DNA from 3 places in the Ruegeria sp. CJ9 genome. Region 3 is predicted to be linked to each of the others. Evidence: riboswitches for the same ligand, from Rfam matches in the RefSeq annotation. Region 3 holds a riboswitch; each other region holds the start of a gene.
What was found. Region 3 has a riboswitch for cobalamin ahead of ACR0AJ_RS05690 (CbtB domain-containing protein). Riboswitches for the same ligand answer to the same signal wherever they lie in the genome.
Positions count from the first base shown of each region.

Region 1 (3,265 bases), on a different contig from region 3:
CCGGTGTGAGCTTCGCAGATGATCCGGCGGCACTCCGCACTTTTGCACAGCCAAACTGTGCCGCTTTGATTTGGCGCCGGCGAACCCCGCCGGATATGCAAAGCTGGCTTAACCAACTTGATCCCAAGGTTTTGCCAAGTGGGCGAGTCATTCTTCCACCAAGCGCCGTTAAGACGACCGTGGAGCAACTCTGCGATATCTCCGGCATGCCTAACGGGACTGAAAGAGCGTGGCTTCAAGATGATATCGCTTCTCTGGCCGACATTTTCTGTGAACTGATGAACGCCAACTTCTTGCGGCTGCGGCTGGATGTTGTCACCACCAATGCTTGCCGTAAATTTCATACCGATGCTGTCACCGCCCGGTTGGTCTGCACCTATCGTGGCACTGGAACACAATACGGCACCTCGACTGATGGAAAGGATCCCGCGCTTGTGTTTACCGTTCAGACCGGCGCTCCGATCCTGCTACGGGGAACACTCTGGCCCGAGCGCCCATCGTCAGGGGTGGTGCATCGCTCGCCTCCGATCGAAGGTACCAGTGAATCCCGTCTCGTCTTGGTTTTGGACCCAGTGGAAAATCCGGAAACCGAAGCATGAGACGTAACCTCGGGCAATGCAGCTTGCGCCGCAAGCATCGATCAACCGATCCGATGGATGTGTTTGACGGCCTTCCAGCCCCGTTGCGACAGTGGTTGTCAGAAGCTGCATTGCCATGGTCCCCGGTATCCGCGCGCCGCATCTGGTCAAAATCGCGGGCCAAGGGGCTTTCATCAGAAGAAACGCTCGTGTCACTCAGCCAGGCCGAAGCCCGAACGCTCGCGCGTGACCGGCAATCGACTGTTTTCAAATTAAATTCTCAAACATGAAGGAAAAAATGCCACCTCTAACACAGTATGCTGTCGCGACCCATGCGACACTGGGTGCCGCACTTGCAGCGAAAACGCATGCGGCAGACTTCGAAACCCTGAGCGTTTGAGTTCCGATCGAAAAGTTGTTGTTTCAAATCGTGATTGACATGGCCCCTAGTCTAAGACAAGCAAGGGCCAGATGGTTCCCGATGGTGCGCCCAAGGGATGAAAAGGGAATACGGTGCGGTTCGCCACTTTGGCGCCAAATCCGTGACTGCCCCCGCAACTGTAAGCGGTGAGCGACGCCAAAATCCACTGGTCATTGGGCCGGGAAGGATGGCCAAGCATCGACCCGCAAGTCAGGAGACCTGCCATCACATGTTCAACCAACCCGGGGCGGGGCGTCCTGGAAGGAGGCTTTGATGGCACGTCTGAAACGTGTGTACATGATCGGCACCTTCTGTCCGCGCTTGGCTTTAAGCGGAGCGGACTATGCCGGAAACACCTGACCATTTCCTTCTGATCTGCTCGACCTGTACCGGCGCATTGCCTGTTGATGTCATGCGCAATGCGTTGACCGGCAGGTTGCCAACCGGGTTCGCAGTGCGCACCGTTACCTGCATGGCGGGCTGCGCGCGACCAACGACCGTCGGATTTCAGGCCGCTGGCAAAGCTCAGTACCTGTTCGGCGATATTGAAACTGCAGAAGATGTCGACGCGCTGGCGGAATTCGCACATCAGTACCGCAACGTCGCAGACGGTTGGACCAACGCGACGGACCGGCCGCAACCACTATTTACAAAAACCCTTTCTCGTTTGCCTCGGATTCAATTGGGGGAACCATCATGACGACCTCATCTTTTCTGGTTGCGCGTGATCTCGAATATTATGCGCTCAATGGTGACGTTCTTCTGCAAGGCGTCTCGTTTGAATTGGCCGAGGGCGCGATACTGGCAATTGCCGGTCCGAATGGGGCGGGAAAAACCACGCTTTTGAACCTTCTGTGCGGGGCGGCTGAGATTGTATTGGGCAATGTATTGGTCAAGGAACGCAGCCTGAAAAATATGCCCGCAATGGAACGCGCCCGCATGATCGCTGTTGTCGGCCAGCAAGAACAACCGGATGGCAGGCTGTTGTTGCGGGACTATGTTGCCATGGGCCAGATTCCGATCTGGGCCGACCGTTCGGCGGATGAACATGCCAGAGAACTTAACAGAATCCTTGAGCTGACCGACCTTGGCGCGCTGGCAGACAAGCGCATGGCGGTACTGTCCGGGGGCGAACGTCAACGCGCGCATATCGCCCGGGCACTGGCACAGAACCCATCGTTGTTGTTCCTGGATGAGCCAACCAACCATCTCGATCCGGATGCCAAGGGTCGGATGCTGTCTCTGGTCGCCGAACTCGGCATCACGGTTGTGATGATTGTCCATGATCTTGTCATGATCCCGGAATTTGCCACCCACGTGGCGCTGATGAAATCAACGCGGCTGACGGGATTTGGCCCCGTGGCCGAAGTGCTGACCCCCGAGCGGGTCCGCGATACTTTTGGCGTTGAATACCTGTGCTTTCACCACGAAGGCCGCGTGATTCCAGCGCTGGATATCCGAAAATCCACAATCTCAACCTAAACCGAGGAACATTCCCCAATGAAACACATCTGGTCCGTGGCGCTGGTCACAGCCATGCAAGGCGGCGCGTCCGCCCACGAGGTCACCGTCGACAACTGCGGAGCGCCGCTGGTGTTCGAAGCCCAGCCCGAGCGTCTGGTTGTGCATGACATGAACATGACCGATATGGCCTTCGCGTTGGGCCTGCAGGACAAGATCGTCGGTCTGACCGGCATCACCGGCTGGTACAAAACCAGCCCGGAATTCGACACCCTGCGCGGCGATATCCCCGAACTGGCACCGAAATACCCAACGGTCGAAAACCTTGTTGCCGTGGAACCCGACCTGTTCTTTGCTGGCTGGTATTACGGCATGAAGCCGGGCGGAGATGTGACCCCGGATACGCTGGAGCCCTTTGGTATCAAGACCATGATCCTGACCGAAAGCTGTGTGCATCTGGACAAGGATCGCCCCGAAGCCAGCATGGACCTGCTGTTCAATGACGTCCTGCGCCTGGGTCAGGTCATGCACGTTGAAGACAAGGCCGAGGCGCTGGTCACGGGCTGGAAAGACGAACTCTCAGTGATCGAAGCGCAGACTGCCGACCTGGCGAAACCCCGCGTTTTCTTGCTGGACGGCCCGGCGGACGCGCCATTCACCGCAGGTAAGTTCGCCATCCCCGATGCTATGATTGCTGCCGCGGGTGGTGAAAACGTGACCCACGACATGGAAACAAGCTGGGGCCGAACCTCGTGGGAGGCGGTCGCCGCCGCAAACCCGGAATTCCTTGTGCTGCTTGATTATC
Region 1 covers NZ_JBQFPY010000008.1:65,321-68,585, forward strand. The annotation lists gene ACR0AJ_RS16250 (DUF1826 domain-containing protein) at 1-599, shown strand, start outside; gene ACR0AJ_RS16255 (DUF6525 family protein) at 596-868, shown strand; cobalamin riboswitch at 1,034-1,240, shown strand; gene ACR0AJ_RS16260 (DUF1636 family protein) at 1,343-1,699, shown strand; gene ACR0AJ_RS16265 (ABC transporter ATP-binding protein) at 1,696-2,481, shown strand; gene ACR0AJ_RS16270 (ABC transporter substrate-binding protein) at 2,500-3,265, shown strand, end outside.
Region 1: another riboswitch for cobalamin. It lies ahead of ACR0AJ_RS16260 (DUF1636 family protein); the one in region 3 lies ahead of ACR0AJ_RS05690 (CbtB domain-containing protein).

Region 2 (3,265 bases), on a different contig from region 3:
TCGATGCAGGGCGCGACTGCGCTATTTAGAACCGGTCCGAAGGCACAAACTCACATTGCCGAGCTTGAAGAATATGACCCCCACGTCGTCGGAGAAGACGATGAGGGCTTTTTGCTGATCCGTTTGACGCTCTGACGGGTTGTGTTTCCTGCGCCCGTTGCCTATATCAGACCCCGAGAGGTTGGCGCGGGCGAGCGCCTCGCCAACCTGGTCAGGTCCGGAAGGAAGCAGCCACAACGAGCCCCGCTTGGGTCGATGTCCAACCTCTCACTTAAACTCCCGACATTGAATTGTTGCGAACAGGCCTAGGCAATCAACCGTGGCCAGACAGCCGAATTGCGCCGGGCAAAGGCACCGATATGGCCAACCTCGGACAGTCCGAACTCGGCCGGAGACAACAAATGGCGGCGTGCGTTGGACCCGTACAGATCAGCCAGCCGCCAGACCGCGTTCTTTGGCACCAGATCGTCATCCTCAAAGCTGAACAGATCCACTGGTGTGTCTGACTGTGCCCAGCGGGCCTCGGGCAAGGACACGCCGATTTCGGGCAGGTAGTTGCGCGGCCCAGTGCACCAGCGGCGCCACTGCCAATAGACGCTGGCAGGCAGGTTCGATCCGAATCCCAGTGCCTTGCCCGGCAGGTAACCCAGCGCTTTTACGGCCAGGGGCGCGTGTCCGTACCAAAACAGCAAAGCCAACGCCCGATAAGGCCAGGGATGGTCCGACACAGTCACCGGCCCGGCGCAGACGCAGATCATGCGGTCGATCTGATCAATATCGGGCTGAATCGGCCCCAGCATACCGCCGACGGAATGGCCGATGCTCCAGTGCTGCGCGTCGGGGTATCGCCTGCGCATCTCGGCCCGAGCCGCAGGCATGTCGATCAGCGCCCAATCCGCCATCGTGGCCTGAGCTGACTTCAATGGCCTGCTCTGCGAATGACCGAAATCGCTGTAATCATAGGTCAGACAGGCAATGCCATGTTCCGCAGCCAACCAGCGTGCGAAGTGCTGATAATAGTCGCGCGGCACTCCGGTGGCGCTGTGGATCACCACTGCGATCCCAGGTTCGGCTACCGGCAGGTACAGCCGAGCCGACAGTTGGGTCGAACCAGAAGGAAACTGAAAATCCTCGGTTAAAACAGCTTGTGCGGTATCCAGCATGGCGCCCTCAATCTGAACCGATTAGTTCACCACCCCAAACGGCATCTTTTGCCACCCTAAGTCAATCCTGTTTCCGCATGACCACGCGTCCACTTTGCCCCACCAAAAGGCGGCTTGACTCAGGTCACCCCTACCCGCTAGCGATTGGATGATGGTTCTCGTCCCCGGTCTCCGGGGCGGGATGAAAAGGGAACACGGTGCGGTTCTGCCCGGAATACCGGAACGAACCAAGGCCGCGACTGCCCCCGCAACTGTAAGCGGTGAGCAATGCCGAAACACCACTGGCCGCAAGGCTGGGAAGGTCGGCAACGCAACGACCCGCAAGTCAGGAGACCTGCCATCGAACAAGAAACCGAAACTCGGGCGGGGTGTCCGGGCAGGTCGTCAGCACGCTGTCACACCTGATCCACACCCCCGTTCCACGCGCGGAGGGCGCAATATGATCTGGAAGACAAAGACACACCAATTTACCGCAACCGTTTGCCAACGCACAGGAAAAACCTGTCCGGCGCTGGCACAGATGGCGCGCGCGATCGTGCAGGCGATGGATGCTGCCGTTCCGGCGACGACGCCTGATTTTGAGTTCGACGGCAGCTCTGAGCTGGCGTATTGCACGCAAGGATGCAGCGCACGGTTTCGCGCTCAAAAAGACCTGATCCGGGTCTTTTGTGGAACAAGCGAGGATGCGCCCCTCGAGTCGCTGGATGTTTTCGCAGATATGATGTTCGGCCCGGATGTGACCATGCGCCCCGCAGGCATGCTAACCACCCCACCCTGCGCCATGCTTGAGGTCACAGCGATCCCGCCCAACCCGGTGGCACAGGCAGAACGACAGGTGGCGCTCTGATCTAGTCGCGCGTCCGCCCAAGGGCGGCCCATTCCATCTGGCCGCCGGTCTCGACGGCGCAGGACCGCACCGCCCGCAAACGGGTCAACGCTGTCTCGGGGTCTTCACCATGCTCGACCATAAGGCGCAGCACGATCATCCCGGACCGGCCACAGCCGCCCCGGCAATGCACCAGCACCCGCCCCCCGCGGGACAGGATATCAGTCGCCGCAGGGCTGACACTGCCCCACGCCGCGTCAACCTCAGGAGGCGGCGTACCGAAATCCGCAACCGGCAGATGCACCCATTTGATATTGAGTGCGTGCAGGTCTTCGCCAAGCATACCTGCGCCCTCTTGCAGCATTTCGACCTCGGTGGTCATCGAGATCACAAGATCCGGCTGCCAGTCGCGGATCGTTCCCAAGTCCCGCGTATACCCGCCACCGCGCCCCGGAAGAGGTGACAAGGTTACGGTGCCGTTTCCAATCTGAACTGAATGAAGTGCGAACTGGCTCACTACGGACCCTCCCTAATACTCGCTTCTAAGGCGTGCAAATTGTGCTGCAAACCGAAATTCACCCAAGCCTGCTGTGGACGCGGGCGGCAGGGGTCTCTACGCTGCATCGGAACCCGAATCCGACAGAGCAGATATGAACGACACGCCCAGCCCCGCCTATCAGGTTCTTGCCCGCAAATACCGCCCGGAAACCTTTGCCGATCTCGTCGGTCAGGACGCAATGGTGCGCACGCTGAAAAATGCGTTCGAGGCCGACCGGATCGCGCAGGCTTTCATCATGACCGGCATTCGCGGCACCGGCAAAACCACCACGGCACGGATCATCGCCAAGGGCATGAACTGCATCGGCCCCGATGGTGACGGCAAACCAACGACCGAGCCCTGCGGCCAATGCGAACATTGCGTGGCCATTATGGAAGGCCGCCACGTTGACGTGATGGAGATGGACGCCGCCAGCCGTACTGGTGTGAACGATATCCGCGAGATCATCGACAGTGTCCGCTATCGCGCCGCCAGCGCGCGCTATAAAATCTATATCATCGACGAGGTCCACATGCTGTCGACCAGCGCGTTCAACGCGCTGCTCAAGACGCTTGAAGAACCGCCCGAGCATGTGAAGTTCATCTTTGCCACCACCGAGATTCGTAAAGTGCCAGTGACGGTTCTGTCGCGCTGCCAACGGTTCGACCTGCGCCGGATCGAACCCGAGGACATGATCAGCCTGCTCGGCAAGATTGCGGCGGCGGAAAACGCTCAGAT
Region 2 covers NZ_JBQFPY010000004.1:136,524-139,788, reverse strand. The annotation lists gene ACR0AJ_RS10360 (bifunctional 2',3'-cyclic-nucleotide 2'-phosphodiesterase/3'-nucleotidase) at 1-135, shown strand, start outside; RNA gene ffs (signal recognition particle sRNA small type) at 175-273, shown strand; gene ACR0AJ_RS10350 (alpha/beta hydrolase family protein) at 306-1,163, opposite strand; cobalamin riboswitch at 1,299-1,519, shown strand; gene ACR0AJ_RS10345 (hypothetical protein) at 1,603-2,010, shown strand; gene ACR0AJ_RS10340 (protein-tyrosine phosphatase family protein) at 2,012-2,506, opposite strand; gene ACR0AJ_RS10335 (DNA polymerase III subunit gamma/tau) at 2,640-3,265, shown strand, end outside.
Region 2: another riboswitch for cobalamin. It lies ahead of ACR0AJ_RS10345 (hypothetical protein); the one in region 3 lies ahead of ACR0AJ_RS05690 (CbtB domain-containing protein).

Region 3 (3,265 bases):
GTAAACTGCCCGAAGATCTGAACCTGCCCGCGCTGGCCGATCCGGATGCAACGACTGTGGTGTTCATGGGCAAACGGACCTTTCCCCTGTTGGTAAATGCGCTGCATGAGCATGGCCTGCCGCTGGAAACACCTGCCCTAATGGCCGAATCCGTATCGACTCCCGACCAGAGCCTGCACCGTGCAACAATTGGCGCGCTGTCGCAAAAGCTGGAGGCCGAGATCGGCACAGCCCCGGCTCTGATCCTGTATGGCCCGTTGGCAGAGTTCGACGATGTTTGAGTTGTCTCTAATCGGAATTGGTACTGGCAACCCGGATCACGTGACCTTGCAAGGGGCAAATGCCATCCGCGATGCAGACCTGTTTCTGATCCCGCACAAGGGCGAGAACAAGGCTGATCTGGCCGGGTTGCGCGAAGAGATCATTGCAACTGTGACTGACACTCCGCCGCAGATCGCCTATTTCGACATTCCCAAGCGTCGGGCCGATGATGGTTATCTACGCGGGGTCGACGAATGGCATGATGCCATTGCCCTGCGCTGGCACGAGGCGATTGCGGCCCACCCGAATGCGCGACAAGTGGCGCTGCTGATCTGGGGCGACCCGTCGCTTTATGACAGCTCGTTGCGAATCGCGTCGCGGCTGGACCCTGAGCCCACGACACGGGTGATCCCTGGCATCACCGCGCTGCAGGCATTGACGGCCGCCCACGCCATCCCGATCAATGATCTGGGCGCGCCTTTTGTTGTGACCACCGGACGGCGGATCAGGGATGAAGGCTGGCCGGCAACTGCCTCGAAAGTAGCGGTAATGCTGGATGGCGAGTGTTCGTTTCAATCCCTGGACATGGCCGATTATGACATCTGGTGGGGTGCCTATGTCGGCATGAAAGAGGAAATCCTGATCAAAGGCGCTTTGACCGATGTGGCGCAGGAGATTCTGGACACCCGTGCCAAGGCACGTGCCGATCATGGCTGGATCATGGATATCTATTTGCTGAAAAAGCGCGTGATCTGACCTAAAAGGTCGCAAATGACGATTGCACCAGCGGCATCATAGAGGCTAAATGAACGCGTCTGGTCCTGCCGGAGACATCCGGATGCTAAGAGGGAATGTGGTGCGACTGCCATGGCAGCCAAATCCACAGCCGCCCCCGCGACTGTAAGCGGAGAGCCCCTGTTCAACCAGCCACTCCTGTTCTCAGGGGGAAGGCGAACAGAGGCATCGACCCGCAAGCCAGGAGACCTGCCAGGCGACAATTGAAACACCGGTCGTCGGGTGCGGCGGCAAAGGAGAATAAAAGATGGCAACACAAACGCAAACAGCATCCGCCTCGCGCGCTGGTATCCTTCCGGTCATGTTCGCGGTGGTACTGGGTCTGGGTATCATCACCCTGACCGGTCACGTACAGGCCGCGGCGCTGCATGACGCAGCACACGACGTGCGCCACGCGACCGGCTTCCCCTGCCACTAAGACCATGTTCAGTCGTATACTGACCAGCGCGTTGTTCGCTGGTGCTGCAGCGGGGCTGATAGCCGCCTTGCTGCAGTTGGTCTTTGTGCAACCTGTTTTGTTGCACGCAGAGCTGTACGAATCCGGTGAGTTGGTGCACTTCGGAGCCGAATCCGTTTCGGCGCATCCCGAATTGCCGGGCATGTTCTCGGAACTGACCCGTGACGCGCTGAGCGTCATTTTCACCATGCTGACCTATACCGGTTACGCGCTGCTGATGGTTGCTCTGATGTCCGTGGCCGAAGGCCAGGGCCACACGATTGATGGCCGCACCGGCGTGCTTTGGGGTCTGGCTGGGTTCATCGCCTTTCATCTGGCGCCTGGCTTTACCCTGGCACCAGAGGTGCCTGGTGTAGCGGCAGCTGACGTCTATGCCCGACAGGTCTGGTGGTTTGCCACTGTTGGTGCTGCGCTTGTTGCGCTGTGGTTGATTGCGTTTGGCGGCAACCTGATCAGCTATGTGATCGCAGCAGCCCTGTTGCTAGCACCCCATCTGATCGGTGCGCCCGAACCGGATGTGTTCACCGGCCCCGTCCCGACCGAGATCGGCGCTCTGTTCGCCGCTCGCGCCTTTGGCATTGGTCTGGTGGCCTGGGTTCTGGTTGGCGCCTTTGCCGGGTATTTCTGGCAAAGCGAAGGCAAACGCGTCGAAGCAGCGGCCTGATCCTCTTATGTAATGACGCGCCGGGTTCTGCCCGGCGCGTTTCTTTTTGCCCAAAAGGAAAGAAAAATGGCACGCTCACTTGCCCTTTTTGCAATCGGCCTTGTGTTCGGTGGTGGTGCTGGTTTTGTGCTGGCGGCAGCCAATGGCGCCACGTTTGACGGCCACGATCATGGCGATCCGTCCCATCACGGCGGCGCGCATGCCGAAGCGATGGCCCATGACCATTCGACCACGGTAAACCTGCCCGCAGGGGCGGACGCCCCCAGCGTTGCAATCGCGCTGACCCAGGACCCGATGGCCGGGTGGAACCTGCACGTCATGCCGCAGAATTTCCGGTTTGCCCCAGAAAACGCGTCAACAGCCGACGTAGACGGCGAAGGCCACGCGCATGTTTACATCAATGGCGAGAAACTGGCCCGGCTCTACGGCAACTGGATACACATCCCCGACCTTCCGAAGGGAGAGGTCGAGGTTTCGGTTTCGCTGAACGCAAACAGCCACAGCGCACTGACGGTCGACAACGTACCGGTCAGCGCTGCCGTGACCGTTCAGGTCGATTAAAGCGCCGGTATCCGCGCGCGCAAACACATCCGAAGTCGCCCGCAGGGTCGGGCGTCTTCGATCCAACCTGCGGGACTGTCCAAATAGGCTTTGCAGGTCGCGACGATGTCTTCGGCATCGGTAACGATATCGACCCCCGAAAACACGTAAGACGCCCGTCCTGCGGCCTGCAATGCCAATGCGGTCGGCTCAGCGCAGCCACTGAAACAGGCGTGATCCGAGATGACGACCCGGCCATTCAGCCCTGCACGCACCAGCGCGTCATCCACGGCCTGCCTCTCGGCCACTCGGTCACGCGTTCCCGCACAACTGCTGCAAATCAATAGGCGTATCGGGTCCACGTGTGGCCTCGTGTTTGATGGTTTGCATGTTTCTGCGGCTTTCTAGACGTCGGCGCAATCCTGAATACGCACGGAAATGTGCGTGCGCGGAACTCGGATTTCTGGCATCACTCAGACAGTCACATTGAACGAGGCACCGTCATGCGCACGCTTTTGGGTTTGCTCTGTCTTCTCGCCCTGCCTGTC
Region 3 covers NZ_JBQFPY010000002.1:54,561-57,825, reverse strand. The annotation lists gene cobA (uroporphyrinogen-III C-methyltransferase) at 1-281, shown strand, start outside; gene cobF (precorrin-6A synthase (deacetylating)) at 274-1,017, shown strand; cobalamin riboswitch at 1,061-1,267, shown strand; gene ACR0AJ_RS05690 (CbtB domain-containing protein) at 1,304-1,474, shown strand; gene ACR0AJ_RS05685 (CbtA family protein) at 1,479-2,177, shown strand; gene ACR0AJ_RS05680 (hypothetical protein) at 2,244-2,738, shown strand; gene ACR0AJ_RS05675 (DUF1636 family protein) at 2,735-3,079, opposite strand; gene ACR0AJ_RS05670 (DUF302 domain-containing protein) at 3,221-3,265, shown strand, end outside.